DNA from 3 places in the Paenibacillus aurantiacus genome. Region 1 is predicted to be linked to each of the others. Evidence: riboswitches for the same ligand, from Rfam matches in the RefSeq annotation. Region 1 holds a riboswitch; each other region holds the start of a gene.
The links. A riboswitch is a leader RNA that binds a small molecule or an ion and turns the genes downstream of it on or off. The one in region 1 is predicted to bind cyclic di-AMP.

Region 1 (10,122 bases):
TCCAGACGCTCTTCTTGGTTCATCTCGCCCGTCGGATGCGCGTTGAACAGACGCACCTGCGAGATGGCTGCCGGACCGATGAAGCTGTTGCGATCGTTGACGTTCGGGCACGATTCCAAGCAGACGCCGCACGTCATGCACTTGGACAGCTCGTACGCCCATTGACGTTTCGTCTCCGCCATGCGCGGGCCGGGACCAAGATCGTACGTGCCGTCGATCGGGATCCAAGCTTTGACTTTCTTCAGCGCGTTGAACATGCGCTCGCGGTTGATAACCAAGTCGCGCACGACCGGGAACGTCCGCATCGGCTGCAGGCGGACCGGCTGCTGGAGCTGATCGATCAGCGCGCTGCACGCCTGACGCGGCTTACCGTTGATGACCATCGAGCAGGCGCCGCACACTTCCTCCAAGCAGTTCGATTCCCAGCATACTGGAGCCGTCGCCGTGCCGTCGCTCTTCTTCGGATTCCGCTGAATCTCCATGAGTGCGCTGATGACGTTCATGTTCGGACGGTAAGGGATTTCGAACTCTTCGTTATACGATGGCTTATCCGGCGCATCCTGGCGTTCGATAATAAACTTGACTGTTTTCTGAGCGGTAGTCGTTTCAGCCATGATCATAGTCTCCTTTCTTCTTCTTTATCTAGGATTTATCCTTCGAATAGTCGCGTTTGCGCGGCTTGATCAGCGACACGTCCACGTCTTCGTACGAGATCTTCGGTCCTTCCGGTGTCCAAGTTGCCTTGGTCGTCTTCAGGAAGTCATCGTCGTTGCGGTCCGGGAACTCCGGCTTGTAGTGCGCGCCGCGGCTCTCGTTGCGCAGCAGGGCGCTCAGCGTCATCGCATCGGCCAGCTCCAGCATGTTCCACAGCTGGCGCGTGAACGCAACGCCGGAGTTGTTCCAGTTGGACACGTCGTTGATGTTGATGTTACGGTAGCGCTGCTTCAGTTCCTTGATTTTGTCCAGCGTCTCTTCGAGCTTCTTGTTGAAGCGAACGACGGTCATGTTGTTCGTCATCCACTCGCCGAGCTCTTTCTGGATGATGTACGCGTTCTCGGTGCCGTTCATTTGGATGATGCTGTTGTGCTTGTCGACTTGGCGCTTCTTCTCGCGGTCGAATACCGAGGAGGAGATGTCGTCCGCCGATTTCTTCAAGCCTTTGATATATTCAACCGCTTTCGGGCCGGTAATCATGCCGCCGTAGATTGCGGACAGGAGCGAATTCGCGCCCAGACGGTTCGCGCCATGGTACTGGTATTCGCACTCGCCGCAGGCGAACAGGCCCGGAATGTTGGTCATTTGGTTGTAATCAACCCACATGCCGCCCATCGAATAGTGAACCGCAGGGAAAATTTTCATCGGGATCTTCCGCGGATCGTCGCCCGTGAATTTCTCGTAAATTTCGATGATGCCGCCGAGCTTAACGTCCAGCTCCTTCGGATCTTTATGCGACAGGTCGAGATACACCATGTTCTCGCCGTTGATACCGAGCTTCTCGTCGACGCAAACCGAGAAGATCTCGCGCGTCGCGATATCGCGTGGAACCAAATTGCCATACGCAGGGTACTTCTCTTCGAGGAAGTACCAAGGCTTGCCGTCCTTGTACGTCCAGATCCGGCCGCCTTCGCCGCGCGCGGATTCGCTCATGAGGCGGTTCTTGTCGTCGCCCGGGATGGCTGTCGGGTGAATCTGGATGAACTCGCCGTTCGCGTAATGAACGCCTTGCTGATACACCGCGCTCGCCGCCGTACCGGTGTTGATGACGGAGTTCGTTGTTTTGCCGAAAATGATGCCGGGACCGCCGGATGCGAGGATAACCGCGTCAGCCGATACCGTGTGGATTTCCATTGTGCGCAAATCCTGCGCGGATACGCCGCGGCAGACGCCGTCGTCGTCCAGCACCGCGCCGAGGAATTCCCAATGCTCGTATTTCGTGACGAGACCTGCGGTCTCCCAGCGGCGAACTTGCTCGTCCAAAGCGTACAGCAGCTGCTGCCCCGTCGTCGCCCCTGCGAATGCCGTGCGGTGATACTGCGTGCCGCCGAAACGGCGGAAGTCCAGCAAGCCCTCCGGCGTCCGGTTGAACATAACGCCCATCCGGTCCATCAAGTGGATAATGCCTGGAGCCGCTTCGCACATCGCTTTAACCGGCGGTTGGTTCGCAAGGAAGTCGCCGCCGTATACCGTATCGTCGAAGTGCTCCCATGGGGAGTCGCCTTCGCCCTTCGTGTTAACTGCGCCGTTGATGCCGCCTTGGGCACAAACGGAGTGAGAACGTTTTACCGGTACAAGCGAGAACAAATCGACGTGCACGCCTGCTTCTGCCGCTTTTATCGTAGCCATCAGACCGGCAAGGCCGCCGCCGATGACGATTACTTTTCTTTTAGCCATTTCAATTCGCTCCTTGTCCTAAAGCCTAAACGAGATTCGCCCATGCCAGCGCTGTGGAAGCCGCTTCTTTAAACTCATCGCCGCGGAAAGCGAACAGCGACATCAGGAACATGACGCTGCAGATTACGAATACGCCCATCCAGATGTAGGAGGAGATGCGCTGCGCGCGCGGGCCGATCGTGATGCCCCAGCTTACGAGGAACGCCCACATGCCGTTGCTGAAGTGGAACGTCGCCGCGATAACGCCAATAATGTAGAGAACCAAGTAGAACGGCGAGTGCGCGACATCGTGCATCAGGCCGCCGAGCTCTTCATGCGTCACGTTGCCGACCATGACCTGATAGCGGGTTTGGTACAAATGCCAGACCACGAAAATAAACGTCAGAACGCCGGTAATGCGCTGCATCGTGAACGCCCAGTTGCGGCCGTATTGGAACCGCCCCGTATTCAGGTTGGATTGGTATGCGACGTACAGGCCGTACACGCCGTGGAACAGCAGCGGCAGCCAGATGCCGAACAACTCGAGGAAAAACACGAGCGGCAAGCCGTTCAAGAATGCGACGCTGTCCTTGAATCCTTCGGGCCCGCCCTCGTATGCCGAGAAGTTCGTCAGCATGTGTTCAACGATGAACAAGCCGAGCGGGATCACTCCGAGAAGGGAGTGAAGCTTGCGCGAGAAATAAGAGTTTCGATCATTCATAACTTTTGCGTTCTCCTTTCACGACTTTGAGCTTCTTTTTCGCTTTTTCGCTACATTTCGCCAAAAAACACCAACAATTATTGTAACTCCCGACCCTAAACAGCGTCAATTAAGACTTGACACAGTTTATTCACACTTCACATCATACTCTTTTTGCACTTATAATGGTATTGCGTATTTTTCATTAAAAGTTATAACGATATTGCATAAGACGATTGGTTTGGCGTACCGATAGGTGCGCCAGCATTCGGCTAAACGATTGGATTGCTCGCCTCGTTAGAGGCGGCAGCATTCGGCTAAGCCGATTGGTTTGGCGTACCGATAGGTGCGCCAGCATTCGGCTAAGCCGATTGGTTTTGGGCTTGGTTATGAGCACCAGCATTCGGCTAAACGATTGGCTTGCCACCTTCATTACATACCCGCTCCGCGAAAGGACGAGTTGCCTTGCTGGAAGAACTGAACATGTTTGCCGCGGTCGTCGATCAATCGAGCATGAACAAGGCGTCGGCGCTGCTCAATCTCTCGCAGCCCGCGCTGTCGCGCAAGATTGCCAAGCTCGAAGAACAGCTGGGCGTCGAGCTGTTCCGGCGGGTCGGCAAGCGGCTCGAGCTGACGCGCATCGGCCAGCTGACGTATGAATACGCGGTCGAGACACGGCAGCAGCACCTGCGCTTCCTGCAGATGGTCGCCGATTATAAGGACGTCGGGCGAAGCACCCTGACGATCGGCGCCAGCCTGACGACGCTGCAGACGACGCTGCCGGATATGATCTGGGCGCTGACGCTGCGCAATCCCGAGCTCGACATCAAAGCGATTACGGGCAAGACGCACGAGATTGTCACACTCGTTCGCGAACGCCGGGCCGATATCGGCATTGTCGCTTCCCGCATCGATGAAGCGTCCTTGGAATGCGTGCCCCTATTCGACGATCACCTGGAGCTCGTGCTGCCTCGCAACCACTTCATGGTGGAGAAAGGCAAACCCGAAATCCAAGACTTGAACGGCATGCCGATGATTCTCTTCTCCAAAGGCACCTGGTACCGCATCCTGACAGACGAGCTGTTCGATAACTATCATCTGCTGCCGGACGTCCGTATGGAGATCGACTCCTTCGAGGCGATCCTTCGTCTGCTCCATACGTGCCGCGCCTGCACCCTGCTGCCCAAATCCTACCTGCGTCCGCAGCTGCTCGCCGACAATGACCTGGTAGTCGCGTCTATCTCGGAACTAGAGGAGACGAAACGCACCACCTCGCTCATCCACGCCGGCACGGAGAGCATGACGCCGCTGCTGCGCCAATGGATCGACGAGATTTCCAAGCTGTACAAAGGCTCCTGAGGGAATTAGCGGGTAGGAACGCTTTACATCTACCTCTTCTCACGCATAAAACAAAAGGACAGCGGCACCGAGAGCCCCTGTCCTTTATTGTTTGCCAATTTCGGCGTCTAAATCCATCCCGAGCTTCTTGGCCATCCAGCCCGTCGTGCTCGCCTGCAGCAAAATCGTCAGCATGATCGCCATGAACGTGACGGACGCGATAATATCGGCATGCTTCACGCCCATGCCCGCGATCATCCCCGACAAGGCGGCCGGGATGACGCCGGTCTCGCGCACCCATACCATGAAGAGCAGCTCGCGCAGCGACCATTTGGATGCGCGATCCGGCAGCGCGGACGCGAACACCGTCGCCGGCCTGGCGATCAGCATGAGGACGATGACGGCGAGCAGGCTTTGCCACCAATAGTCGGCCAATAATGCAAAGTCCACCTGGCTGCCGAGCAGGATGAAAATAAGCATGCGCAGCAGCACCGTAATATTGTCCGTGAAATGGGACATCTCCGCTTCCTTCTCCTTCAACGACAGACCGAACTGCGCGGCGTTCCCCCAGATGAGTCCCGCCACGAACGTCGCCATGAATCCGCTGACGTGTAGGAGATCACCGATCAAATATGCGGCAAGCGCCGTCCCAACCATCGCGATGGTCGCGAAATCCCGCAAGAGACCGAAGCGCATATGCGCAACAAGGTAGACGATTAGGAACGACACGACAAGGCCGACGAGAATGCCGCCTACAGCCGTCCGAACAAAATCCCAGATGAGCGTGCCCGCGGCAAGCTCGCTGCCTGCCGTAATCGCGCCAAGCAGCGCGAACGTGACGATGGAGCCCGTCGCGTCGTTGAACGCGGACTCGCTCTCGACCGTCTCGCGCACGCGCTCGCGGATGCGCACCTGCCGGAATACAGGGATGATGGAAGCCGGATCGGTCGAGGCGATGATCGCCGCCGCGAGCAGCGCATACATCCAATCGATGTCGAACAAGAACCGTATGGCGGTCCCGACGATCGCTACCGTAATCAGCACCCCCGGCACGCTGAGCAATCCGACCGTCCAGCCGACCTGCTTCAATCCGCGCAGCCGAATGTTGCGTCCTCCGTCGAACAGAATGATCGCCGAACCGACCGACAGAATGAGCTGGTTCGTGAGCGACGCGCTCGACTCGTCGATCCAGTGCAAGCCTTGTCCAAGCAGCATGCCCGCGCCGATGAACAGCGCCACATCCGGCAGCCTAAGCTTCCCCGCGATAATGCCGGCCACCATGCCCGCTCCGATAATAATGAGCAGCAGGATTAGCAAATGGTGAATCATCTCGGTCGTATTATTCTCCACGAAAATTCACCGTCCTTACCTAACAAGTGGCTGCCGCCTTAGCGGATAATGGTATCCTCGAATTGTTCAATGCCCTCGTTCGTGCCAATGATGACCATGACATCCTTCTCGGCGAGCACTTCCGTCGCGACAGGCGCGATAATGACGCCCTGCGGCTTGTTGATCGCCACGATGCTGCAGCCGAAACGCCCGCGCGGATTCAGCTCCTGCAGCGACTTGCCGTTCAAGCATCTAGGGACCGTCAGTTCGGCAATCGTATAGTCTTTGGACAGCTCGATGTAGTCGAGCAAATTCGGCGAGACGAGCTGATGCGCGACGCGAATGCCCATGTCCCGCTCCGGATAGACGACGCGGTCAACGCCGATCTTCTCCAGCACGCGGCCGTGCAGCTCGGTCATCGCCTTCGCCACCACCTTCTTGACGCCCATGTCCTTAAGCAGGATGGTCGTCAGGATGCTTGCCTGGATATCGTCGCCGATCGCCACGACGCCGCAGTCGAAGTTGCGGACGCCGATCGAGCGAAGTACGTCTTCGTCTGTCGCTTCCGCCACCACGGCATGCGTCAGCACTTGGCTCAAATCCTGCACCGCTTCCTCGTCCTTATCGACGCCGAGCACCTCGTAGCCAAGCTCGACCAGCTCCTTCGCCAAACTCGAGCCGAACCGTCCCAGACCAATGATGACAAACTGACTTTTCTTCATTTCATGGTTTCCCCTAACCTATCGTAATTTTCCCTTCCGGGTATCTGTACAACTCTTTCTCTGCACGCGGCCCGACCGCGTAAGCTAACGTAAGCGGTCCGAGACGGCCGGCGAACATCGTCAGGCTGATTAGAATTTTGCCGATCAGCGTCAGCTCCGGCGTGACGCCGAGCGACAGCCCGACGGTGCCGAACGCGGAGGTCGTCTCGAACAATATTTTCAGGAACGCCTGGTCTTCCGTCGTCGACAGCACCATCGTCACCGCGATGACAAGCGCCAGCGACAGCACCGTAATCGTCAGCGCCTTGAGCACGCGCTCGCGGGCCAGCCTCATATTGAAGAGGACGATGTCTTCTTTGCCTCGGATCATCGCGATGACGGCAACGATGAGCGTCGTGAACGTCGTCGTCTTGATCCCGCCGCCCGTGGAGCCGGGCGACGCACCGATGAACATGAGCAGCACGATGAAAAATTGCGTAGCCTGGCGGAGCCCCACCAAGTCGACTGTATTCGGACCCGCCGTACGCGGCGCGACGGATTGGAACAATGCCGCCCAAATCTTGCCATCCCAGCTCAGCGCGCCAAGCGTCTTCTGGTTCGTGAATTCGAAGATAAAGATGACGATCGCGCCGATGGCGAGCAAGGCGCCTGTCATAGACAGCACGACTTTGCTATGAAGGGACAGCCGTTTGCGCTCTCTATACTCGATAACATCCGACATGACGATAAATCCGATACCGCCCAAAATAATGAGCATCATCGCCGTGAAGTTGACGATCGGGTCGTTCACATAACCCGTTAGACTGACGAATGGCGTGCCGAACTGCCCGAACAAGTCGAATCCAGCATTGTTGAACATCGAGATCCCGTGCCAGACGCCGAAGTAAATCGCTTTGCCCACCGGCATGTCGAACGACCAGCGAATCGCGAACAACGTCGCCCCGGCAAGCTCGATCGCCAGCGAATAGAAGATGACCTTGCGGATCAGCCGCACGATGCCTTCCATGCTGCTTTGGTTCATCGCTTCCTGCAGAATGAGCCGTTCCTTGAGCGAAATCCGCTTCCGCAGCACGATCGCGAACAGCGTCGCCATCGTCATAAACCCGAGGCCTCCGACCTGAATGAGCGCCACGATAAGGATTTGCCCGGCGATGGACCAGTGGCTGCCCGTGTCGACCGTTACGAGACCGGTCACGCATGTCGCCGAGGTGGCCGTGAACACCGCGTCGATGAACGGCGTATACGAACCGTCCCGCGAGGCGAAGGGCAGCGTCAGCAAAAACCCGCCCAGCAGAATAATGAGCGCGAACCCGGTAACGAGAATCCGCGGCGGCGACCATTTGGAGACTCGGAAAAACTCGACCATAATCGGCACCTTGCCTTTCGATATCACGCATATATACCCGTTTTTGGGCACAAAAAAAAGCACTGGATCCCCAATGCTTGCGCCGACGAGTCCCGTTTCCACACAGCCTACGAGGTTAGCTGACGGATTCGGGCCTGGAAAGGCGGCCCTATTCGCGCTTTATGGATCCAATCGATCCTTGCGCGAAATTCACCCCGTGCCATCCGCATGCAGACCGCGATTGCGTGCATTGTCAGATAGCGATATGGTTCCCCCGTTTTCATGCGAAATTCGGCTGTAATCTTCAATTGCTACTCATTATAAGTCCGCCTGACAAAAACACCAAGCGCCGTACGCGCAGAAAAAGAACCGAAATGAGGCAAAATACGTATACGCGGACAAGAAATCCATTCCGCTGTGCCATTATCGGCCAATTATCTCCCGCGCAGCCCATTTTTAATGTATTAACTGACAATTCCGCGCTTACTTATGATAGGGTACAAGTAGGTGACAATCGGAAAATATTCTCATGCAGGAAAGGCGGGTTGCTCTCATTGAATCGAATCGAGGTTAAACCGAACTGGAAGCTCTACAGCTGGCTGGCAGCCGCAAGCGTGATCCTGTATGTGCTGGTCCAGGTACTGCCGGCCACCGCGGGCGCTTTCTTCGGCACGGGAGCCGAGCAAGTCATCGCCAAATCGGAAGCCGAGCGGCGCGCGGCCGCGTTCCTTACGGAGCAGTTCGGCGATACGCCGCAATCCGTTCACGCGTTCCATCAGTCCGACAAGCTGCTCTACGGCTATCTCGCGAAAGAAAAGCTATCGGAAGATTATGCGGACCGATATGACCGCGAGTTCCCGACGGACACTTATCAAGTGACTTCCACCCTGCCCGGGGGGAACGGCGAGGAACTCTACGTCTATGTACATATGGAGAATGGCAGCGTGGTCGGCTGGCACAAACCGCATGCAACAGAAGCGGAGCTGCCCGAACCGGAGCAGCGCATCGCGGCCGCAGTCGATTTCGCCGCATCACGGGGCTTCGATCGGGATTCGGTTAAAGCGCAGAAGCAGCTGACTCGGGAAGGCGACGTTCGTCTGGACGTCATCGGCAAGGCGATCGGCGAGGCGAAGCTGTCCCTCTTAATCGGCACGGAGCTGCAAGGCGGACGCGTCATCGTCACCCGTTACGCCCCTGCCTTCGAAGTTCCTGCGGACTATGAAGCTTACGTGGACGAACAGGACTCGCTCGCTTCCTCGTTGTCGCTGTTTGGCAGTACGCTCATGTCGCTCGTCTTGTTCATTCTGGCCGTCATCTATGCCGCGCTCTATCGGAAGCACACCTCGTTCGCCCGGGGCTGGCTGCTTGCCGCGATTTTCCTCGGATTCTATCTGATCAACAACTTCAACATGATCGATGGGCTGGCAGCCAGCTTCGGGGAGATGGAGAACGCTCGCACCGTCGCGCTGGTCGGCATGATCGTCCAAAGCTTCATTACCGTCGTCATGGCCGCCGCGGTCTACTTCTCGCTCGTGGGCGGAGACGGCTTATGGCGCTCCATGGGATGGCAGCTGTGGCCGAGGAGCAGCGAGAAGGGCTATGGCGAACACATCTGGAACAGCATGAAGCTCGGCTATATGCTTGCGTTTATCCTGCTTGCCGTACAGACGGTCATCCTGCTCATTCTGGAAAATGCGACCGACGCCTGGTCGACGACCGACGTCATGCAGTCGCCCTACAACTTCGCCGCGCCTTGGCTATTCCCGCTGCTGGCCTGGTGCGCCGCCATCTCCGAAGAAGCCGTCTTCCGCTTCTTCGCGATCGGCCTGCTGAAGAAGTGGCTCCGCAGCACGTTCGTCGCGGCGCTCATTCCGACGGTCATCTGGGCGCTCGGACACGTCACGTACGCGATCTATCCCTCGACGACAAGACTCATCGAGCTGACGATTCTCGGACTGCTGTTCAGTTATTTCTTCCTTCGCTTCGGTCTGGCCGCGGTCATCTTCGCGCACGCGATCTTCGACTCGATCATGATGGCCATCTCGCTAATGTTCCTGGGTCAGCCGGTCAATATCGTCCTGGGCATCGTCTACATCGTGCTCCCGGTCGGAATTGCCGCCGCCTTGCGCAGGCTGGATAAGCGAAAAGGGAGGAAACCGCCCTTCACGGTTCCTCCCTCAACGCTTCAATAATTTGGGCGGCGAGCTTCTCGCCGATCGACAGAGGCCGGAAATCTTCGATTCCGGCTTCTTTGATTTTCTTAATCGAGCCGAAGTGCTTGAGCAGCGCCTTGCGCCGCTTCTCCCCGATGCCCGGGA
Region 2 (10,122 bases), on a different contig from region 1:
AGCATGTCATTGTCGAAACGGCAAGAGGGGTCGAATACGGCAAAGTGGTGGTTGGACAGAAGCAAGTCGGTGAATCGGATGTCGTCCTACCGCTTAAGAAAGTAATCCGCATTGCCGGTGACAACGACGCCAAGATCGTCGAGGAGAACAAGACGGCCGCGAAGAACGCGTTCTCTACCTGCCTCGACAAAATCCGCGATCACCAGCTGAAGATGAAGCTGGTCGATGTGGAGTTTACGTTTGACCGCAACAAAATCATCTTTTATTTTACCGCCGAAGGACGGGTTGATTTCCGGGAGCTTGTTAAGGATCTGGCTAGCGTGTTCCGCACGCGGATCGAGCTGCGGCAAATCGGCGTACGCGACGAGGCGAAGATGCTTGGCGGCATCGGACCGTGCGGGCGTGTGCTATGCTGCTCCTCCTGGCTCGGCGATTTCGAACCGGTATCGATCAAGATGGCGAAGGATCAGAACTTGTCGCTGAATCCGACCAAGATCTCCGGTTTGTGCGGCCGTCTGATGTGCTGCTTGAAGTACGAGCACGACAATTACGAAAGCGTTCGCGAAGAGCTGCCGGCGGTGGGCAAAATCGTTATTACCTCGTACGGCGAAGGCAAAGTGACGGGCATTAACGCAGGCTCCAAGGCCGTGTATGTGCAATTATTCGATGGCGGCAAGCCGAAAGAGCTCCCGCTTGATGATGTTGTAGTGAAGTAGATCTTGTCGGATGATGTTTCGAAGCCGAGCAGTCTTGGGGTGGAGAATATGAACAAGAACGACCTTTTTAATCAAATGGACGAGCTGGAGAAGAAATCGCAAGCGTTTCATCAAGAGCTCGGTACAATGAAGCAGCAGATTAAGGCGCTTCTCGAAGAGAACAAGCGTCTCACCATAGAGAATCAGCAGCTGCGCAAAGTGTTGAAGCGTGAAACGGGCGCTCATACAGAGACACCGCAACCTCGCAAGCAGACGCCGGTCGCCGTCAACGCGGCGGTAGCGGCCGTCAGTCAGGTTCGGCAGACCGAGATTCCGTTGGCGCTTCCGATCGACCAGGCTGCAGCCGTAGGAGAAGGGCACGACAATTTGGCCCGGTTGTATCATGAGGGCTTCCATATTTGCAACGTCTATTACGGTCATCTGCGTACGGAAGGCGATTGTTTGTTCTGCTTATCCTTTCTGAATAAATAGTCACCAACAGCCGCTTCTGGCAAGCGGTAGGTGCCGAAAGCGTCGGGCCGTCCTTCTCGAAGGGCGGCCCTTCGGTTTGCCCGGCATGATTAGGATTCCAATAGAAACGAGGCCCGCCACAACGTGGATAAAGACATTTCGCTACTCCCCAATGAACGACTGGATGATTTGCTGAGCTATGGCCTCCATATTATCCAAAGCCGAGAAGTATTCAGCTTCTCAATGGACGCCGTCCTTCTGGCCAGGTTCGCCGGTATTCCGACGAAAGGCAAAATCCTCGATCTATGCACGGGCAACGGGGTCATCCCGCTATTACTAAGCACGCGCACGAAAGCGAGCATCGATGCAGTCGAGATTCAGCCCCGACTTGCCGATATGGCACGTCGCAGCGTGAATTGGAATGGACTGCAGGAGCAAATTCATATATACGAGGGCGATCTGCGCACCCATTTCGATCGCAGTCAGTATGGCAGCTATGATGCCATTACGATTAACCCCCCTTATTTGCCGCCAGAGAACGGGGATCAGAATGAGAACGAACATTATGCGTTCGCACGTCATGAGCTCAACGGGTCGCTTGATGAAATGGTCCATGCCTGCGCGAGGTTGGTCCGCACCGGAGGCAAAGTCTCGATGGTGCACCGGCCTTCAAGACTGGTGGAAATTACGGAGACGATGCGCCGGTATCGGCTGGAGCCCAAACGGATTCGGTTCGTGCATCCGCATGAGGCAGCGGAGGCGAATATCGTGTTAATCGAGGCGGCGCGCGATGGCAAGCCCGAGGTTCGATTGCTGCCACCGCTTATTGTATATAATGAAGAAAGACAATATAAGGACGAGCTGATGCGCATCTACTATGGGGACGCGCGCCCCGGTCAGGAGAAGAAGGAATCATGATCATACAGCGTAGTTTCAGCGGCCCCCAAGAGAACGGAGCGGGGACACTCTATCTGGTCGGAACGCCGATCGGGAATTTGGAGGATATGACATTCCGGGCGATCCGCACGTTGAAGGAAGTCGATCTCATCGCGGCGGAGGATACCCGGCAAACGCGTAAGTTATTGACGCATTTCGAAATCTCGACAAGGCTGGTCAGTTATCATGAGCACAATAAAGAAGCGAGCGGCCCCGAGCTGATCCGAATACTGGAGAGCGGGCAGTCGATTGCGCTCGTTAGCGACGCCGGCCTTCCGGCAATCTCCGATCCGGGAGCTGATCTAGCGGCAGAGGCGGCTTTGCGCGGTATTAAAGTGGTGCCGATACCGGGCGCGAACGCGGCGTTGTCGGCACTGATCGTCTCCGGGCTGCCGACAGAGCGGTTCTTGTTCGTCGGCTTCCCGCCGCGCGAACGCAAGCCGCTGCGTGATTGGCTGGAGAAGCTGCGGAAGCAAGAGGGCGCCATCATCTGTTATGAATCGCCTTATCGGGTCGCCAAGACGCTGACGGCTATGCTTGAGGTATGGGGGGACCGCCGGATGGCGATGGTGCGGGAGCTGACGAAGCGGCACGAAGAAGTCGCGCGAGGCACGATTGCCGAGTGTGCGGCCTGGCTGGAGGAGCACTCGCCTATCGGTGAATACTGTCTCGTAATCGCAGGCGTGACCCCGGGGGAACGCGCAGGGGACGGCGAGGATGATCAGTGGTGGCTGCCGCTTTCGTTAGCCGAGCATGTGGATCGTTATGAAGCGGAATGCGGCGATCGGAAAGAAGCGATGAAAAAAGCGGCGGCGGATCGAGGATTGTCAAAACGCGATGTCTATAATGAATTGATGCGCAAATAGCCGAATAAAAAAAAGGGCCTTCCTAGTCGGTTCAGACCAGGAAGGCAGTAAGGAGTTATAAAAAGGTTAGAATTAACAAGTTGGTATAAAACTATTATAACCGATAAAATCCGATTTGTCTCTTATTTTGTAACGGGAGCCGGCATTTCGGACAAACAAGAGTGGCAAATGATTTTGCCCTTGAAGTAAGTCACGTTCTCCGCATTGCCGCAGAAGATGCAAGCAGGCTCGTATTTTTTAAGCATGATACGCTCGCCGTCTACATAAATTTCAAGCGCGTCTTTCTCTCCGATGCCGAGTGTGCGGCGGAGCTCAATTGGGATAACTACACGCCCGAGCTCATCAACTTTCCGTACGATTCCAGTCGATTTCATCATGATGGTCCGTGCTCCTCTCAATAGTACATATATTCGTCATTATTCGACAAAATTCTATCATTTCTTTTCTCTATAGTACCAACGTTTCCCATAATAGTCAACCTCGAAAACCCTGTTAAATTTGGGTAATTATCGATGGATCGGCAGTAGATCGGGGTTTTGTACTATATATATCGTACAATATTATGTCGGGTTTTGGAAACTAGCCCACGACACTTTTCGACAAATATATTCTGATTGTGTCGAATTATTGTCGAATGAAGGAATGATAGCTGAATACTGTCAGTCGATTCCTCGCATTTGAAAGTCATGAAAGGTATTATTAGGTAAGACGGAGAACGAAGATAGGAGGGTGAGGCTTATGGATAACCGGTTACAGCCATTAGCGGAGGAGAAGGTCTTTAAAGATCCTGTACATAAATACATCTACGTGCAGGACCGCACGATCTGGAACTTGATCAATACGAAAGAGTTCCAACGGCTTCGGCGCATTCGTCAGCTGGGCACCTCGTATTTGACGTTCCATGGTGCGGAACATAGCCGTTTCTCCCATTCGCTGGGCGTGTACGAAATTACGCGCAAAATCATATCGCAATTCGAACGCGGCGGGTACGAGGACTGGCCGAGGGAAGAGAAACTGGTGACCTTATGTGCGGCACTGCTGCACGATGTCGGACACGGGCCATTCTCCCATTCCATCGAGGAAGTGTTCGATACCCATCACGAGGATTGGACATGTCGCATATTATTAGAAGATACCGAAATCAACCGCGTCCTGCGAGAGGTCGATCCCTCCTTCCCAGAGCAGGTTGCGGCGGTCATACGCAAAACTTACGAGAAGCCGATCGTCATCAGTCTCGTATCCAGCCAGATGGATGCCGACCGGATGGACTACTTGCTGCGGGACGCTTATTTCACAGGTGTTAACTACGGTACATTCGATCTGGAACGCATCTTGCGCGTGCTTCGGCCTCATAAGGGACGCATCGTCGTCAAAGAGAGCGGGATGCACGCCGTCGAGGATTATTTGATGTCCAGGTATCAGATGTATTGGCAAATTTATTTCCATCCGGTCACCCGCAGTTCGGAAATTATACTGCGACAAATCTTGCGTCGAGCCAAAGAGCTCCATATGAATGGTTATGCATTCGGGTGGATGATTGAACCGATTCGCAGGCTCATTAGCGGCACGATCGACGTGGAGAGCTACCTGGCGCTTGATGAGGCTACGATGCAGACGGCCTTTACGATCTGGCAGTCGGAGCAGGACGCGCTGCTAGCCGACTTATGCCGCCGATTCATGGACCGCAAGCTGTATAAGTATGTAACGATGGATGATGCGGACGAGTCGCTGTGGGCTTCCATACGGGAGCAGTTTACCGCCATCGGGTTGAACCCGGATTACCATTTGGAAGTCGATTTTCCGTTTGATTTGGCGTATGCTGTCTACCGATCGGGGACGCGAGACGCGAAGAAAAACGACAAACCGCCGATTCTTGTACTGGATCGCGACGGCGATGTTTCGGAAATTTCGAAGAAATCCGATATTATCCGCTCGATTACCGGCACCCACAGAGGGAAATACCATTTGTATTACCCATACGAGCCGCTGCTTGAATCGGCGGGCAAGCTGAGTCCCGATCTTCGCAAGCTGTTTGAACTGGAGTAGAGAGGAGTTTCACCCTTCATGTTAATCGACACGCACACCCATCTGGATTCCCATAAATTCGACGACGACCGCGCGGAAGTCATCGAACGGGCACGAGCCGCCGGCGTCGAAATCTTGGTCAATATCGGATTTAACCGAGAGACGATCCCGACGACCATGGCGCTCGCCGAACAGTACGAATTCATCTACGCGGCGGTAGGGTGGCACCCGACCGACAGCCTCGATTATGGACCCTCCGACCTCGATTGGATCGCCTCGCTGTGCGATCATCCGAAAGTGGTCGCGATCGGCGAAATCGGGCTCGATTACTACTGGGATACCTCTCCGAAGGATGTGCAGAAGCGGGTCTTCCGGGAGCAGATCGAGCTCGCTAAGACCAAGCGCAAGCCGATTGTTATCCATAATCGGGATGCACACGAGGATGTTGTTAGGATTTTGAAAGAAAGCGATGCTAAGGAAGTCGGTGGCATCATGCACTGCTTCTCCGGCAGCTGGGAGACGGCCAAGCAGTGCTTGGATATGAACTTCTATATTTCGTTCGGCGGACCGGTTACGTTCAAGAATGCGCGGGTGCCCAAAGAGGTGCTCGCGAAGGTTCCGCTTGACCGTCTTCTGATCGAAACCGATGCTCCATATCTGGCACCGCACCCTCATCGAGGAAAGCGAAATGAGTCTGCTTTCGTCCATCTTGTAGCAGAAACCGCTGCGGAAATTACAGGGAAAACTATGGAAGAAATCGCGGAAATCACAAGCGAAAACGCCAGGAAATGTTTTTCCATCGGACGAAAATAGCCCAAAACGAGAGGAATTTGAATGATTCGGGTGAAAAAACTTGTTTTGGTTGGATAAATTGCGGTTTTTTCGAGAGTTTTTCCTTTAAATTCGGTAAAATCGTCCTTTATCTCATCTTTACAATCTGGAGCAAAAGACGGTATCATTCATCTCAGGGCTTTCAAGATGTATTCCTTTTCCAATAACGCTTAGTCTCCAAAATGGAGAGCGGGGGAACCAAATGAGGACTTGCGCCGCGGGTAGTACGCGGGGTGCGCAGGTCGCGTTGAATTCTTCTAGGGGTGAATTTCTGCTGCGCGCTTGAACAGCGCTGCGAGCCGAATAGGGCGACTCTCTCGCCCGAATCCGACAGCTAACCTCGCAAGCGTCATAAGAGAGATCAACTCGTGCATCCATTCCATGCTACCCGTGTCCCACAGGAAGCCACGAAACAGATCTTCTGTCGTCGGCTTCTTTTTATTTTGAATATTGCGAATTGTGGCGACATAGTGTGATTCATGGAGGAGGTTTGAGGGAGTAATTGGAAGAAGCGGGCTTTGTGCACGCTAAATCTAATAGTCGACGCGTCTAAATCTATTTCATGCGTAACAGGGCGGCGGGGCTATGTAAGGAGGACCGAAGAAGTGGGCATAATCCAAGTTAAGGACACCCATGGGAAACGATCATCCAGCATGTCTTTCGCATTGCGATGGAAGCATGAGAACGTGCGTTTAATTGTCCTAAGCGCTATGATCTCAATCGCTATGACTTTCATGTTTCTGGTGTTGTTGTACGGAACGGCTGACAAGCGCGTCTCCGTAGTGTTGAATGGACAAGAAAACATTGTGGAAACCAAACAATGGGTCCTGCAACGCCTACTGGATGAACAAGCCATTACGGTGGGGCCGTATGATAAGGTGTCGCTGCCTTTGAATGCGGGCGTAAAAGATGGTGATCGGGTGGTCATCGAACAAGCGGTTCCCCTGACCGTGAAGGCTGACGGCAATGTAAGAACGGTGTACACGACAGAAAGAACGGTACAGGCAGCGATCGATCAAGCTCACATATCGATTCGCAGTGAAGACAAAGTGCTGCCGTCGAAAGACGCGGCCATCGAGCCGAACATGACCGTGACGGTCGTCCGGATCGATAAGCATCTGGTTCAAAGCGAGTATGAAGTGCCATTCACTACTGTTACCAAGGCCGATCCGACACTGCTTGAAGGCAAGAAGAAAACCATTCAAACAGGTAAGTCCGGCGTTGTCGTGAAGAAATACGAGAAGGTGTTCGCGGACGGCAAGCTTGTCTCGCATACTTTCGTCTCAAAGTCGACCCAAAGCGATACGGTGAACCAAGTCGTGGCGGTCGGCACGAAGAAACCGGTGGCGCAAGCGGTCACGCTGACCAAGGGCGGGGTGTCGTTCAAAGCGAAGAAGACGCTGAAGAATGTGACGCTCACCGCATATTCGGCAGATCTGGCGTCGACGGGTAAAACCAAATCCCATCCAGGGTATGGGATTACGAGATCCGGCTCCCGCGTCACGGAGGGCCGTACGATCGCGGTTGACCCGAAGGTCATTCCGATCGGCTGGTGGGTGTACATCGAAGGCATCGGATTCCGCCGCGCGGAAGATACCGGCAGTGCCATCAAAGGCAATAAGATCGACGTGTATTACGACAGCGAAGCCTATGCGGAGAAGTTCGGCCGCAAGAAGGGCTACACCGTGTACGTGCTGGGTCCCAAAAAGCCCGAGGCGATCTAGCGCGCCGCAGGTGGTCGTAGTTACAATTTATCGTCAAACCGAAGCAATTATGCCATGATAAGAAGAGGCCTCGCCTCTTCTTTTTGTACGTTTGTCCGGAAGGGATGTAAGGGTAGTCCATGATCAAAGAAATCATCGTCGTCGAAGGCAAGGACGACACCGTCGCGATCAAACGAGCGGTCGAGGCCGAGACCATCGAGACCGGAGGATCTGCCATCGGGGAAGCGGTGTTGAAGCGGGTGGCGCTTGCCCATGAACGCCGGGGCGTCATCATATTCACCGATCCGGACCATGCGGGTGAGCGCATCCGCAAAATCGTCGCGCAGCGCGTACCCGGCTGCAAGCATGCCTTCCTGCCGCAAGAGGAGGCGCTGTATAAGGGCGACATCGGCGTGGAGAACGCGAAGCCGGAGGCCATTCGCCGCGCGCTTGCGAGCATCCGAACGGAAGCGATCAAAGGACAAGCAGGCGACCCGCAAATTACGTGGGACGATCTGATGCGGGCGGGCCTACTCGTGCATCCGGCCGCGGCGGACCGCAGGCTGCGCATGGGAAATTTGCTCGGCATCGGCTACGCGAACGGTAAGCAGTTTTTCAAGCGCTGCACGATGTTCCGCATCACGCGGGAGGAATTCGACCAGGCGATGGCGCAGATGGATCAAGAAACCGGAGGAAGCGGCCAATGACAATCAACATCGAGGTAGCGACACCGAAGCGGACGAAGGATATTATCCAGAAGTACGGCTTCTCGTTCAAGAAGAGTCTAGGACAGAACTTCCTGATCGATCAAAATATTTTGCGCAAGATCGTCTCCGCCGCCGGCCTCGACAAGACCAAGGGGGCGCTGGAGATTGGCCCCGGCATCGGCGCGCTTACCCAGCATCTCGCCAGCGAAGCGGCTCGTGTGACAGCCATTGAGATTGACGATCGCTTAATCCCGATCCTGGGCGATATTTTCGCGGATACGGATAACGTGCATATCGAGCATGGCGACGTGTTGAAGCTGAACTTGAGCGAGCTCATGGCACGGCAGTTCGAAGGGCTGAGCGGCGTCAGCGTCGTGGCCAATTTGCCGTATTACGTGACCACGCCGATTCTCATGAAGCTGCTCGAGGAGAAGCTGCCGCTCGAGAACATCGTCGTTATGATCCAGAAGGAAGTGGCTGAGCGGATGGCGGCCAAGCCGGGCGGTAAGGAGTATGGGAGCCTCAGCGTCGCCGTACAGTATTACTGCGAAGCAGAGCTTGTCTGCATCGTGCCGCATACGGTCTTCATCCCGCAGCCGAACGTCGACTCCGCGGTGATTAAGTTAGCCGTGCGCAAGCAACCGCCGGTACAGGTAGAGGACGAGGGACATTTCTTCCGCACCGTTCAGGCCTGCTTCGCGCAGCGCCGCAAGACGCTAGCCAACAACCTGACCGCCTACGTGGGCAAAGCCAACCGGGAGCAGCTCGGCCCGATTCTCGCCTCTATCGGCATCGATCCGTCCCGCCGGGGCGAGACGCTCTCGCTGGAGGAGTTCGCCGCGCTCAGCCGGGCGTTGATCGCCGCGGGGTTTTAGGGAGCTCCAGAGTTAGCTGCAAGGTAACCGTGCCGAACAGGCACGGTTTTTTGGCGTTTCAAGACGCAAGAGAGCGGCGACTTCCGGAAGTCGACTAAGGCCAGCCGAAAGGGAGGAGGGCAGCGCCCTTGGAGCCCCTGGCGGAGGGGGAATGCTGTCAGGTTAAGGAAAAACGACCGATGAAGCCATAATGTCTTAGGATGGCCTTCAAGACCCACTGAAGCTTTGTCCGACAGGACAAAGGCGTGCCCGCTCGAAGCAACCCGCCGCTCACGAGCCATAGTGGCTGCACGAAGAAGGGAGTCCAGAGGGCGAAGTCCTATGGTTCCCCTCAGCTGAGGGGGAAGGGCAATGCTGTTAGGTTAAGGAAAAACGCCGGTTGAAGCACCAACGGCCTATAGTCGACAGACTTAGGCTTTCGAACTAACATCAAAACCAACTGAAGCCTTGTCCGCGAGGACAAAAGCGTGCCACGTTCGAACCCACCCGCCACCCGCGAACAAACGTGTCAGCACGAAAAAGGGAGTCCAGAGGGCGAAGTCCTCTGGTTCCCCTCGGCGGAGGGGGAAGGGGCGAGGGGCAACAAAAGCGGGGTCAAAGGGGCGGAGCCCTTCTTAACCTGACAGCATCGGGGGGAAGGGGGAGGGGGCAACAAAAGTGGGGTCAAAGGGGCGGAGCCCCTTTTAACCTAACAGCATTGCGGCGGAGGGGGTGGGGGGAGGGAAGCAGGGCAGCCGCCCTCGAAATAGGCCTATGGCAGGGGCACCAAACGCCCCCCCTTCCCATACGATAGACGAAGAGGTGATTTGCCCATGAAGCAAGGGGACCTGGTCGTCCGCAAATCGTATGGCGGGGACGTCCTATTTCGCATTGCATCGCTACACCATCAGTCGGCTATGCTAAAAGGAACGGACTATCGGCTGCTGGCCGACTCGCCTATGGACGACTTGGCGATTGTGCCTAATCCGGAGTATAGCGGCGCGGCCAGGATGGCGCGCGTGAAGGAATACGAG
Region 3 (10,122 bases), on a different contig from region 1:
TGACTTGAGCGTTCGCCGCTTCCACGCCCTTGCCGCGTGCGATCATGCTAAGCGCGCTGAGGAAGCAGGCGCTGTAGCCGGCCGCGAACAGCTGCTCCGGGTTCGTCCCGTTCTGCGCGCCTTCCTGCGGCATGCCGAGCTTCAAGTTCAATTGGCCGTCATCGGAGCGCACGAAGCCTTCGCGGCCCCCGTGGGAAGTGACATGGGCGGTATAGACCGTTTTCAATTGCATCCTTCTCCTTTCGTTGTGACGCGTACGAGCTTTATTACCCGCCTGGGCTTAGGCGCGAATCGCAGCGATGTCTTGCCGGGCCGCGGGAGGAGAGTTCGTGCTATAATGACGGGAGAGTTAACGAACCCGAGGTGATCATCATATGGCGAAAAAAAGAAAGCCCGCCGCCCCAGTCGCAGCATCTGCTCAGGACAAACCGGCGACGCTCGCGGACCTGCTTCGTCCCGAGCTCGTGCAGAAGCTGAAGGCGCAGTCCGACCAGATGAAAGCGGCCGAGGCGCAGCAGCGGGAAGAAGCGCGGATTAAAGCCGAAGAAGCGCGCAAAGCCGAGCAGAAGCGGCTGGATAACGATTTCGAACATTTGCTGAACAACAGCAAGCTCGACTGGCGCAAGCACAAATAGCGCGGCGTACGCGCGCAGGACATACCCGCGCGAGCGGGCCAATCAAGACCGGCGGTTCCGACGCGGGTCTTCTTTGCGCTGCCGTCTTAGCCGAAATGACATCGAGCGTGGATGAATTGGAATAAGGGTATACCATACTTAACCTGATTACGGGACCTGTTGCGCAGGTACCAGAAGAAGATGGTACTTATTCGGCTCTCGTTCCGTCGTTATACTTTAAAGCATCGGCAGGCACGCACCGGTTGTGTGCGAGCATGAAAGGGCTGCCCGGTTACACCGAAGAGACGACTTCATCAGGAGGTTCTTCCGATGCAGAAGACCTATGTTATTCGAACAGGCTATGCGCTTGGGGCGGCGATGATCGCCGCCGCGACGATTTATTTTTTCGCTTCGGGGTGGGGGACGTTCGGCCGCGCCGCGCGAATCGCGCTCAGCGTGCTGCTGACCGCCGTGCTGTACGGCGCGTCTTTCGCGCTCTCGCGTCGTCCCCGCACCGCTTGGCTCGGCCGGGTCGCGGCGGTGACCGGCTGCGTGGCGTTCGGCGTCAGCGTCGCGCTTCTGGGGCGTATCTACAACTCGCATGCGGACAGCTACGGGTTGTTTCTCCTATGGAGCTTGCCAGCGTTGCTATTCGCTTGGTTTGGCGGATATTGGCCGTTTAAGCTGCTGGCGTACGGGCTGCTGCATATGGCGTTCTACGCGTACGTCGACGCGGCAAGCTGGCGAAGCCCGGATGCGACGCTGGATTTCATTGTCGGCGCGATCGTCGCGGCGGCGAATCTCGCGTTGTTTCTGCTGCTGGCGAAATATCGCGGCGAGGAGAAACTGCTGCGTACGTTATCTTTTCTTATGACGGGATTCCAGCTGGTATATTTGTCGAACTCCTTGAGCTTCGATGTGGCAGGGCTGCTCATGAATGCGGGATTTGCCGTTTGGGTTGCCGTCGTTGCCCGTTACGCGCTGGGCAGACGTAGAGATGGCAAGCAGCTGCTGGCCATGACGGGCCTGCATGCAGCTTGTTTCCTCATTCTGAAATATATCGAACTGGTCGTTCATTACCCGAACGTGCTGTTCTTCGCGCTGGGCGTTGTCTTCGTCATCGGGCTGCTCGCGGCGAGCGCGTCCTTCATTCGGTTCTTGAACCGGTTGGATGGGGAAGGAACGGACGCTATAGAAGAAGCAGAGCAGCCGGATCGCGAGCTGGTGCAGGTTGCCGATCCGTCCCAGGCGTCGGGTCGCGAGCAGACGCGTACGCGCCGCAGAACGGTGGCGGCGCTAGATATTCAGCGCGTGCTGTGGGCCGTCGTCAGCGGCGTAGGCGTCGTGATCGGCGCCTCCTGCATCGTCGGGCTGACCGTGCTGTGGGCCGGGGATGCCACGCCTGAAGCGCTGGCCGTCGTCAGCTTCCTGCTGCTGGTGATCGCGGCATTCGCGATGAAGGGCATACCGGCGCCAATCCGCTTCACGGTGAAGCTGATCGCGATCCTGCTCGGTCTCGTGACGGCCGCTTGGGCCGGCAAGCCGGTCTATGCGCTGCTCTATGTCGCGCTGTCGCTCATCGCTTGGGCGCTTACGAGCGGAATCGCGAAGCCGCTGCTCTTCTATGCGCTGGCGAACGTGTACGCCTTCTGGCTGCTGGATGCGGCTCTGCCCGAATGGCTGCAAGACGGATGGCACGAACTGGCCGCCTTGTTCGCGGTCAATGCACTCGCTTGGGCTTCGGCTGGGCCGCTCGTTCGGAACGCGGAGCGTAAGCGGTCTCTGCGCTATTCCGCTTACTTGGCGCTTCTCGCGTTAGGCTTGCTGCTCACGTGGGAGGAAGCCGGTCATATGGCGCGTTTCATCGCTGCCAGCTTGATTTATTTCGGCGCGTTGACGGCACTGCTGCTGGCGCAGTCGCACGGAGCGCCCCGCTTTTACTACCGCTGGGGCGCGGCCGCCTGGGCCGTCTTCCTGGCCGTCAAGTATTACGATACTGCTTGGAAGCTATTGCATAAATCATTCAGCCTCGCGCTGGCCGGCGCATTAGCCATCGCGCTGACGGCGTTCTACGATCGTCGGTTCGGCGGCGGGGCAATGGCGACAGTCACGCCGGTACCGCGCTTGCGCGCCAAAGTCTTCGTCTCGATTCTGCTCCTCCAAGGCGCATTGCTGGGCGGCATGATCGCGGTCAACGAGACAGCGCTGGCGAGCGGCGTGACGGTCAAGCTGGAGCTGGCCCCGCTGGACCCGCGCTCGCTGCTGCAGGGCGATTACGTGCAGCTGAATTACGGGATATCGACGCCGCCGCAGAAGGAGGTCCCCACCTTGGAGGAGCTCGGGTACGGCGCCAAGATCAAGGTCGTGCTCGCGCCGGACGCTGGGGGCGTCTATCGGTTCAGCCGGCTGTACCTGGAGGGAGATGCGCTCCAAGACGGCGAGGTCGCGCTTAATGGCAAGTGGGAGGGGTTCCGGATCGAATATGGCATCGAACACTATTTCATACCGGAAGGAACGGGAGCGGACGTGGAGCGCACGGCCAAATTCGCGAATGTCGTTGTCAGCCGGTCGGGCAACGGCATGATCGTCGGCTTACTCCCCTAATAAGCGGATTGGAAATACTACATAAGAGGCGGCGTTCGTGAGGGCTCCGCTTTTTTTGTATGCCGGCAACGTTTAAATCCCGGCAGGAAGGGGGACAATAAATTGACAACAAGAGGTGTAACACGCTATGCTATTTTACATAAAAATCTTGAAAATAGGCGGTCTGAACAATGGCATTCAACCCGAAAATCACGGACATGCAAGTGTCGGATATCAATGACAAAACGAAACTGTACCAGTACGTTGTGACCCTTCATGACAAGTCGAAATATCGGTTGTTCCTTAGCAAAAACCCGGAGTGGAATCTGCAAGCGGCCAACCGTCTGCTGAATATCCCGTGCCCGATGTGCCGCAAGGATTACTATTGCAAGTGCATGGATAAGCACCTCGACAAGCTCGAGGCCGAATTCCTGTCCCAAATTGAGAAACAAGCGTAAGCTTTCGTCCCAATGAGAAGCCGCGCCCGCCGAGCAGCATGCTGCCAGGCGGGCGCGGCTTTTTGTTCGGCTCGCTATCCGCGGTAATAGATATAGACCTTCTTCGTCTCGCCGTCCCAATAGGCGTTTCCGCCGAGCAAGTTCGCCGCCGTGCGCACGGGGACGTATGTCGTCGAATCGATCACGGAGAAGTTGTCGACGGCGGTCGCGCCGAATTGCGGCTGCTTCTCGACGTTATCCCAACTGACCGGATTGCCTGTCGCCGCTCCGATCTGGCGAAGCGGGGCGAATACGTGGCCCTCGATGGTGCGTCCGTATCCGGCGAGTTTGTCGTTGATGACGATTTTGATCGTATCTGGCTTCGTCGTATCGACGTCTTCTACTTCAGTGTGCGTACCGGTGTATTGATCGAAAAAAGCGCGTTCCATGACGTTCAAGTCGACATTGCCGCTTATGCCGTCCGTCTGTCCGCTCTGCGAATATTGAAAGACGGCCCAACGTCCCCAGGTGCCATTGTCCATCGGCTTGTTCACGCCGTAGTGGGCGACCCAGAGCGGATATTCGGCCAGCTCCTTGCCGAGATAGGATCTCGCGAAGCTCGCGCCGGAGTAGATCATGACGGGATGTCCGGTCTGCTTGCGCACGTCCTCCAGCCAAGCGTCGACCCAGTCGGTGAGCGCCGCCGCGCCGATGGAGGACGCCGCGCCCTCTACGTCGAGCACGTGGGGGAAATCGGCGTCGTAGCCGCTGATCGTGCCGACGAAGTGCGCCGCTTCGGCGCCTGGGGTGTTGCGCTCCGGATGCGCGTAGTGATAAAACCCGATCTTCACGTCCGCCGCCTTGGCGCCTGTGACGTTGCGTTCGAAACGAGGGTCGGTCGAGCTGTTGCCCTCCGAGGCTTTGATGAAGGCGAATAACTTGCCAGCCGCTTTGACCCGGCTCCAATTTACGTCGCCCTGATACCTGCTCACGTCAATGCCATTGACATTGCTGTCGCTTCTCGCCTGCATATCGCCATCCTCCCTTATTATGATCAGTCTATGCGGCTTGTCGCGCCTCCGACACGGCTAGGCTGCCCGGGTGGCGAGGATTTATGGACGGATTTCACTCCTGCATGCACTTGGCCTATAATAAGTATTTGTAAACGTGCCGGCTCGTACCGGACCTTATACATAAATTGGCCTGGGGGTTCTTATCATTATGCTGTGGTGGGTGTATTTGATTTTGGCGGCAGCGGGGTTTGAAGGCTTGGCGATGCTCGTATCGCGTGAGAAATTGATGCGTTTCGACTTGGCGGTCATCGATTTCATCCAAGGTATGGAATCGCCGGGACTGACGTCGTTCGCCAAGACGTTGACGACGATCGGCTCGAGCAAAGTCGTCATTCCGCTTGTGCTCGGGACGGCGGCAATGCTCTTCGTCGTGCTGAAGCATCGGAAAGAATTATATTTGCTGATCGGCGGCATGTTCGGCTCGACGCTGCTGAACGAAGGGCTCAAGCGGCTCTACGAGCGCGCCCGGCCGGACATTCATCGGATCATTGAGGAGACGGGCTACAGCTTCCCAAGCGGGCATTCGATGGCGGCCTTCACGTTCTACGGGCTGCTGACGTATTTGCTATGGCGCCATATGCCGTCGAAGCGGTGGCGCGGCGTACTCATCGCGTTCAGCGTTTGCATGATCGGCTGCATCGGCATTTCCCGCATCTACCTGGGCGTGCATTATCCGTCCGACGTGCTCGGCGGGTATTGGGTGAGCGCTTGCTGGCTGGCCATGTGCGTCAAGCTATTCCGCCGTCTGGCGCATGTGCGTAAGTAGCGGAGCGGTGACCTGCATATAGCCGTAGCACACCCGGCTTCCAGCGATGAAAGCGAGTGTGCCTGATTTAACTTATGGGAGCAGACGCTTGGATTATGACCGCTTAGATTAGGACGGTCTATTTTTATGGAGGTGCGGATTGGGAACCGGGCGGTGCGTCCGGGACGACGAGCGGTTATGGAGAGGTGGAAGTTTGATTATTCGTTTGACAATTCAGACAGATCGAGGTAAACTTATCGTACGCTTAATTCCCGTGACGCCAAGGAACGGGAAGCGGGGGAACCAATTTCGGCCCCGAACGCGCTTCGCTTGCTTCGCGCAGGAGAGGATGCGGCGGCCGGAACGCTTGCAGGTCTATGTGCCTGTTGGCAGGGGCGAGTCGTTACGCCGGTAACGTAGGGAACCATCTATCCCGAGTCCGTCAGCTAACCTCGTCAGCAGAAGATGGGTCCCGTGATCAGCACCAACTTCGCTCACATTCAGGAGACCCGAATTGACGGGTCTTTTTGTTGTTTCATGAAGACCCGGTTGTAGTCCGCAAGCTTGCCGCTCGTTACACGGGGGCTTATGGGCGCATGCGCTGGTCTTTTTTTCATGAAGAGGCCCTTATCCGTTATCGATTAACTAATACAGGAGAAGGAGGTTTCTGCCATGCCAAGCCAGGACCCAATGAATCCAGCCGTCATGCGGGCGTCGACTGCCCCTGCCGGTGGCCAGCCGCGGATAGACGATGTTCTGCTCCGCTTTCCGGAGGAAGCGGATTATTATTCGAACCTTATTGATTGGAACGATCCGGATGATCCGCTTCGTCTGCTGCACGAGCCGGCGAACCGGCTGGACGGACGCGCCGGGGCAATCCCGCCGCACGACGACATGCGGGATACCGTGCCGGGCTGCCAGCATGCGTATGGTTCGAGCGCGCTGCTGAACATCGCGCCGGAGTGGCTGACCGACTCAGCCAATCTCGAGCCGGGACTTGCGTACATCGCCAGTCATCCGGAGATCAACCACGTGCTGCTCAGCGGATTCGACAGCTTCGGTCTCTCTCTGCAGCAGCTGACGATTCTGCTTGGCCGGCTTCGCGCGATCAGCCACGTGCAGATTATTCGGTTGACAACGGAACTTCCGGTTCGTCAGCCGCGTCGAATATACGAGAACGAAGCGCTGCTGGAGCTGCTGCGCGCGTATTCGACGCCCGAGCGGCGGATCTACGTCACGGTGCATATTACGCATCCTCGCGAATTGACCGCGGAAGCCAAGACGAGCTTGGAGTCGCTGCAGCAAGCGGGTGTCATCGTCGTGAACCGGACGCTGTTGATGCGCGGCATCAACGACGATGCCGTTGTGATGGGCGAGCTGCTCGACAAGCTCGTCTGGGCCGGCGTGGCGCCGTATTATTTGACCATGGCGGATCCGAACGGCGTGCACGAGACGCATGCGCTGCCGCTGGTCCGCGCTTATGAATTGGTCGAGGAAGCGAAGGCGCTCACGAGCGGGCTCGGCAAACGGGTACGCTTGTCGATGAATCATGCGTCCGGCATCGTTGAAGTGCTGGCCGTGGAGGACGGCCGCGCGTATTTGAAGCTGTACCGGGCGGGCGATGCGCGGCAGGGGCGTTTTCTCGTGCGGGATTGCGGACCGGAGTTGACTTGGTTCGACGAGCTGCATGAAGCCGAAGCGGCGGACGCCGCCGCGGCCGAATCTGCTGCAGGCGCAGTCCTGGACGCGGGCGGGGATATCTGGACAGAGCCCGTGCCGGATTTGCGCATCGAGTGGAAACCAGGCGAACGCAGCGAGGAGATCGTCTCGATCAACATGATGCCGATCGGGGATTGACGCGCAAGTGATCGCATAATGGCAAGGAAGAGGAAGAGGACAACCGGCAGGCCGAAGCGGCAGCCGGTTGTTTGGCGTTCGGAGGTACGGATGTAGGATGGCGAGAGGCTGATCGCGCATCGGTGAGCGTGCCAGCAGGCGTACACATTCGGTGGATTGGAGCGCGATAGTAATCTGTAGCGCATTATCGGAGAGGAGACGTCCCTCCGAAAAACCAGTGTGGATTCATGCGCGATAGCGATCCACAGCTCATTAACGGAGGCGAATCCCGCCGAAGAGGTCGCGATAGCTCGGTATCGGGGGAGCCTAATGCATGCCAAATAGGCCCGGAACAGACTTGCTGCTTCCGGGCCTTGCTCTATCGTGAGGCGTTAGTGCGAAGCTGCATATTCGGCTTCTTCCGCCGCCGGATCCATGCGTTCCTTGCTCATGATCCACGCGCAGACGAAGGCGAGCGCGGCCGGGATGATGCCAATCGCGAACGTGAACGTGATCGAGGACGAAAGGCCATCCGTGATTTTGTCCAGCACATCGCCCGGAATGTTCTGGCGGACGGCCGGGTTCAACAGCGCATGCGGATCGCTGAAGTCGAGCCCTTCCGGCACGGTTTGGTTGCTGCCGGCGAAGGAGTCGGTCAGCTTACGCGTCAGTGCGTGGCTCTGCAGAATGCCGAAGATCGTAATCCCGAGCGTCATGCCGAGCGAACGCAGGAAGTTGAGCGTCGAGCTCGCGGCTCCCCGCTGTTTGGCGGAGAAGGAGTGGATGGCGGCGTTGCTCAGCACGGAGAACGACGCGCCGATGCCAAGACCGACCAATATCATATAGGCCGTCACGGTGACACGGGATGAATCCGGCGACAGCGTCGTCAGCAGGGCAAGGCCCACGACGAGAATAAGCAGCGTCGGGATCATGATCGAGCGATACGGCAGCTTGGTGAGCAGGAAGCCGCCGCCCGTGGCGGTGACGACGGACCCGAGCATCATCGGCAGGAGCACGAGGCCGGAATTCGTTGCGCTGCCGCCCAGCACGCCCTGGATGAAGATCGGGATGTATACCGAAGCGGTGATGAACGCTGCGCCGCTCAGCATCGCGATCAGGTTGCTCGAAGCGTACAGGCGGTTGCGGAACATGCTGAATGAGATGATCGGCTCTGCTGCGCGCGATTCGATGAATAGGAATAAGGCGCCGAAGACCGCGAAGCCTGCGAACAAGCCGAGGATTTGGCCGGAGCCCCATGCGTATTCTTTGCCGCCGAGTTCCAGCGCGAAGATGAGACAGACGATCGCACAGATGAGCGTGAACGCGCCGGACCAGTCGATCGGCTGCTTGCTGTGCTCGTGCGATTCCTTATAGAAGAACGCGATCATCGCGAAGGAGAGCAGGCCAAGCGGGAGGTTGATATAGAAGATCCATTCCCAGCCGATGTAATCGGTAATGTACGCGCCCAGCAGCGGGCCAAAAATACTCGACATGCCGAAGACGGCGCCGAACAAGCCGCCAAGCTTGCCGCGGTCTTGCGGAGGGACGGCGTCGAACATGATCGTGAACGTAATCGGGACGAGAGCGCCTCCGCCGATGCCTTGAATGACGCGATAGAGCGATAGCTCGACGATCGAGTCCGCGGTGCCGCACAGGATTGAGCCGAGCATGAAGACGATGATGCCGAAGACGAAGAAGCGTTTGCGCCCGTACATATCGGACAGCTTGCCGAAGATCGGCATGCCGGCCATCTCGGCGACCATGTAGGCCGAGGTCACCCAGACGAATTTGTCCAAGCCGCCCATCTCGCCGATGATCGTGCCCATGGAGGTCGCGACGATCGTGTTGTCCATCGATGCCATCAAGATGGCAAGGAGGAGGCCTGCGATGACGATGCCGGGGGATTTAGGTTTTGTGTTCATGTGGTTATTATTTCCTTTCTCGCTTGGATTGGTCCAAGTGTGTCGGCCGATGCGTTTTCCATATTTGACCTTCACATATGATACCTTGGAGCCGCGTAATTTAAAACAGTTCTTTTTCGGTTAATTTCAGTATAGCCATCTATTCCTGACAACAGTTTGTCAGGGTTCGAAGGGCCAGTCTCTTTTTTCTCCTGCGTCATTGTCCATTCCCGCTTGGACGAGAGCCACGGCGGGCGGGTATACTAATGAGAGAAGGATCATCCAAGTGTGGAAAAAGGGGGTAAACGCATGATCCACAAAGAGCTCGATTGGAGAGCGGCGGACGGCACCCGCATGTACGGCTGCGAGTGGACGCCTGAGCTGGGTGCGTCCGTCAAAGGCGTCGTCGCTCTCGTGCACGGTATGGGCGAGCATACGGGGCGTTATGAGCATGTGGCAGGCATGCTCGCGGCTGACGGGTGGGCGGTGCTCGCGTTCGATCAGCGGGGACACGGGCGAACGGAAGGCAAGCGCGGCCATACCCCCGCCTACGAGGCGCTGCTCGAAGGGGTGGATTGGCTGCTCAAGCAGGCGGCCGAGCGCTATCCGGCGCTGCCGCGCTTTTTGTTTGGACACAGTATGGGCGGCAACGTGGCTATCAACTATCTGCTGCGCCGACAACCGCCGCTGGCCGGAGCGATCATTACGGGACCGTGGCTGAAGCTCGCCTTCCAGCCGCCGAAGCTATCGGTCGTCGTCGGCCGGATCGTAGAGAAGGTGTATCCGGGCTTCTCGAATGCGCGCCCGCTGGCCGTGCAGAACTTAACGACCGATCCGGAGATGGCGAGGCGTTATATCGAAGATCCGCTCGGGCACGGGAACATTACGGCGGCGTTCTTCTTCGGCGTGCAGCGGGCGGGGCTTTGGGCGCTT

Region 2: it holds a riboswitch for cyclic di-AMP, as region 1 does, so the genes downstream of both, ACFFSY_RS00275 (resuscitation-promoting factor) here and ACFFSY_RS15760 (TrkH family potassium uptake protein) in region 1, are expected to answer to the same signal.
Region 3: it holds a riboswitch for cyclic di-AMP, as region 1 does, so the genes downstream of both, ACFFSY_RS07075 (KamA family radical SAM protein) here and ACFFSY_RS15760 (TrkH family potassium uptake protein) in region 1, are expected to answer to the same signal.

What each region holds. Positions count from the first base shown of each region.
Region 1 covers NZ_JBHMDO010000025.1:26,794-36,915, reverse strand. Annotated here, with positions in the region: gene sdhB (succinate dehydrogenase iron-sulfur subunit) at 1-614, opposite strand, end outside; gene sdhA (succinate dehydrogenase flavoprotein subunit) at 643-2,391, opposite strand; gene ACFFSY_RS15780 (succinate dehydrogenase cytochrome b558 subunit) at 2,417-3,091, opposite strand; gene ACFFSY_RS15775 (LysR family transcriptional regulator) at 3,536-4,429, shown strand; gene ACFFSY_RS15770 (cation:proton antiporter) at 4,514-5,758, opposite strand; gene ACFFSY_RS15765 (potassium channel family protein) at 5,797-6,459, opposite strand; gene ACFFSY_RS15760 (TrkH family potassium uptake protein) at 6,473-7,825, opposite strand; cyclic di-AMP (ydaO/yuaA leader) riboswitch at 7,915-8,111, opposite strand; gene ACFFSY_RS15755 (CPBP family intramembrane glutamic endopeptidase) at 8,359-9,996, shown strand; gene uvrC (excinuclease ABC subunit UvrC) at 9,968-10,122, opposite strand, start outside.
Region 2 covers NZ_JBHMDO010000001.1:56,004-66,125, reverse strand. Annotated here, with positions in the region: gene ACFFSY_RS00310 (PSP1 domain-containing protein) at 1-716, shown strand, start outside; gene ACFFSY_RS00305 (initiation-control protein YabA) at 765-1,187, shown strand; gene ACFFSY_RS00300 (tRNA1(Val) (adenine(37)-N6)-methyltransferase) at 1,311-2,084, shown strand; gene rsmI (16S rRNA (cytidine(1402)-2'-O)-methyltransferase) at 2,081-2,968, shown strand; gene ACFFSY_RS00290 (AbrB/MazE/SpoVT family DNA-binding domain-containing protein) at 3,091-3,342, opposite strand; gene ACFFSY_RS00285 (HD domain-containing protein) at 3,707-5,014, shown strand; gene ACFFSY_RS00280 (TatD family hydrolase) at 5,033-5,806, shown strand; cyclic di-AMP (ydaO/yuaA leader) riboswitch at 5,982-6,189, shown strand; gene ACFFSY_RS00275 (resuscitation-promoting factor) at 6,430-7,548, shown strand; gene rnmV (ribonuclease M5) at 7,668-8,234, shown strand; gene rsmA (16S rRNA (adenine(1518)-N(6)/adenine(1519)-N(6))-dimethyltransferase RsmA) at 8,231-9,109, shown strand; gene yabG (sporulation peptidase YabG) at 9,922-10,122, shown strand, end outside.
Region 3 covers NZ_JBHMDO010000015.1:43,692-53,813, reverse strand. Annotated here, with positions in the region: gene ACFFSY_RS07105 (organic hydroperoxide resistance protein) at 1-226, opposite strand, end outside; gene ACFFSY_RS07100 (YqkE family protein) at 375-635, shown strand; gene ACFFSY_RS07095 (GDYXXLXY domain-containing protein) at 945-3,218, shown strand; gene ACFFSY_RS07090 (hypothetical protein) at 3,389-3,655, shown strand; gene ACFFSY_RS07085 (GH25 family lysozyme) at 3,730-4,665, opposite strand; gene ACFFSY_RS07080 (phosphatase PAP2 family protein) at 4,856-5,473, shown strand; cyclic di-AMP (ydaO/yuaA leader) riboswitch at 5,705-5,926, shown strand; gene ACFFSY_RS07075 (KamA family radical SAM protein) at 6,125-7,309, shown strand; gene ACFFSY_RS07070 (MDR family MFS transporter) at 7,681-9,210, opposite strand; gene ACFFSY_RS07065 (alpha/beta hydrolase) at 9,499-10,122, shown strand, end outside.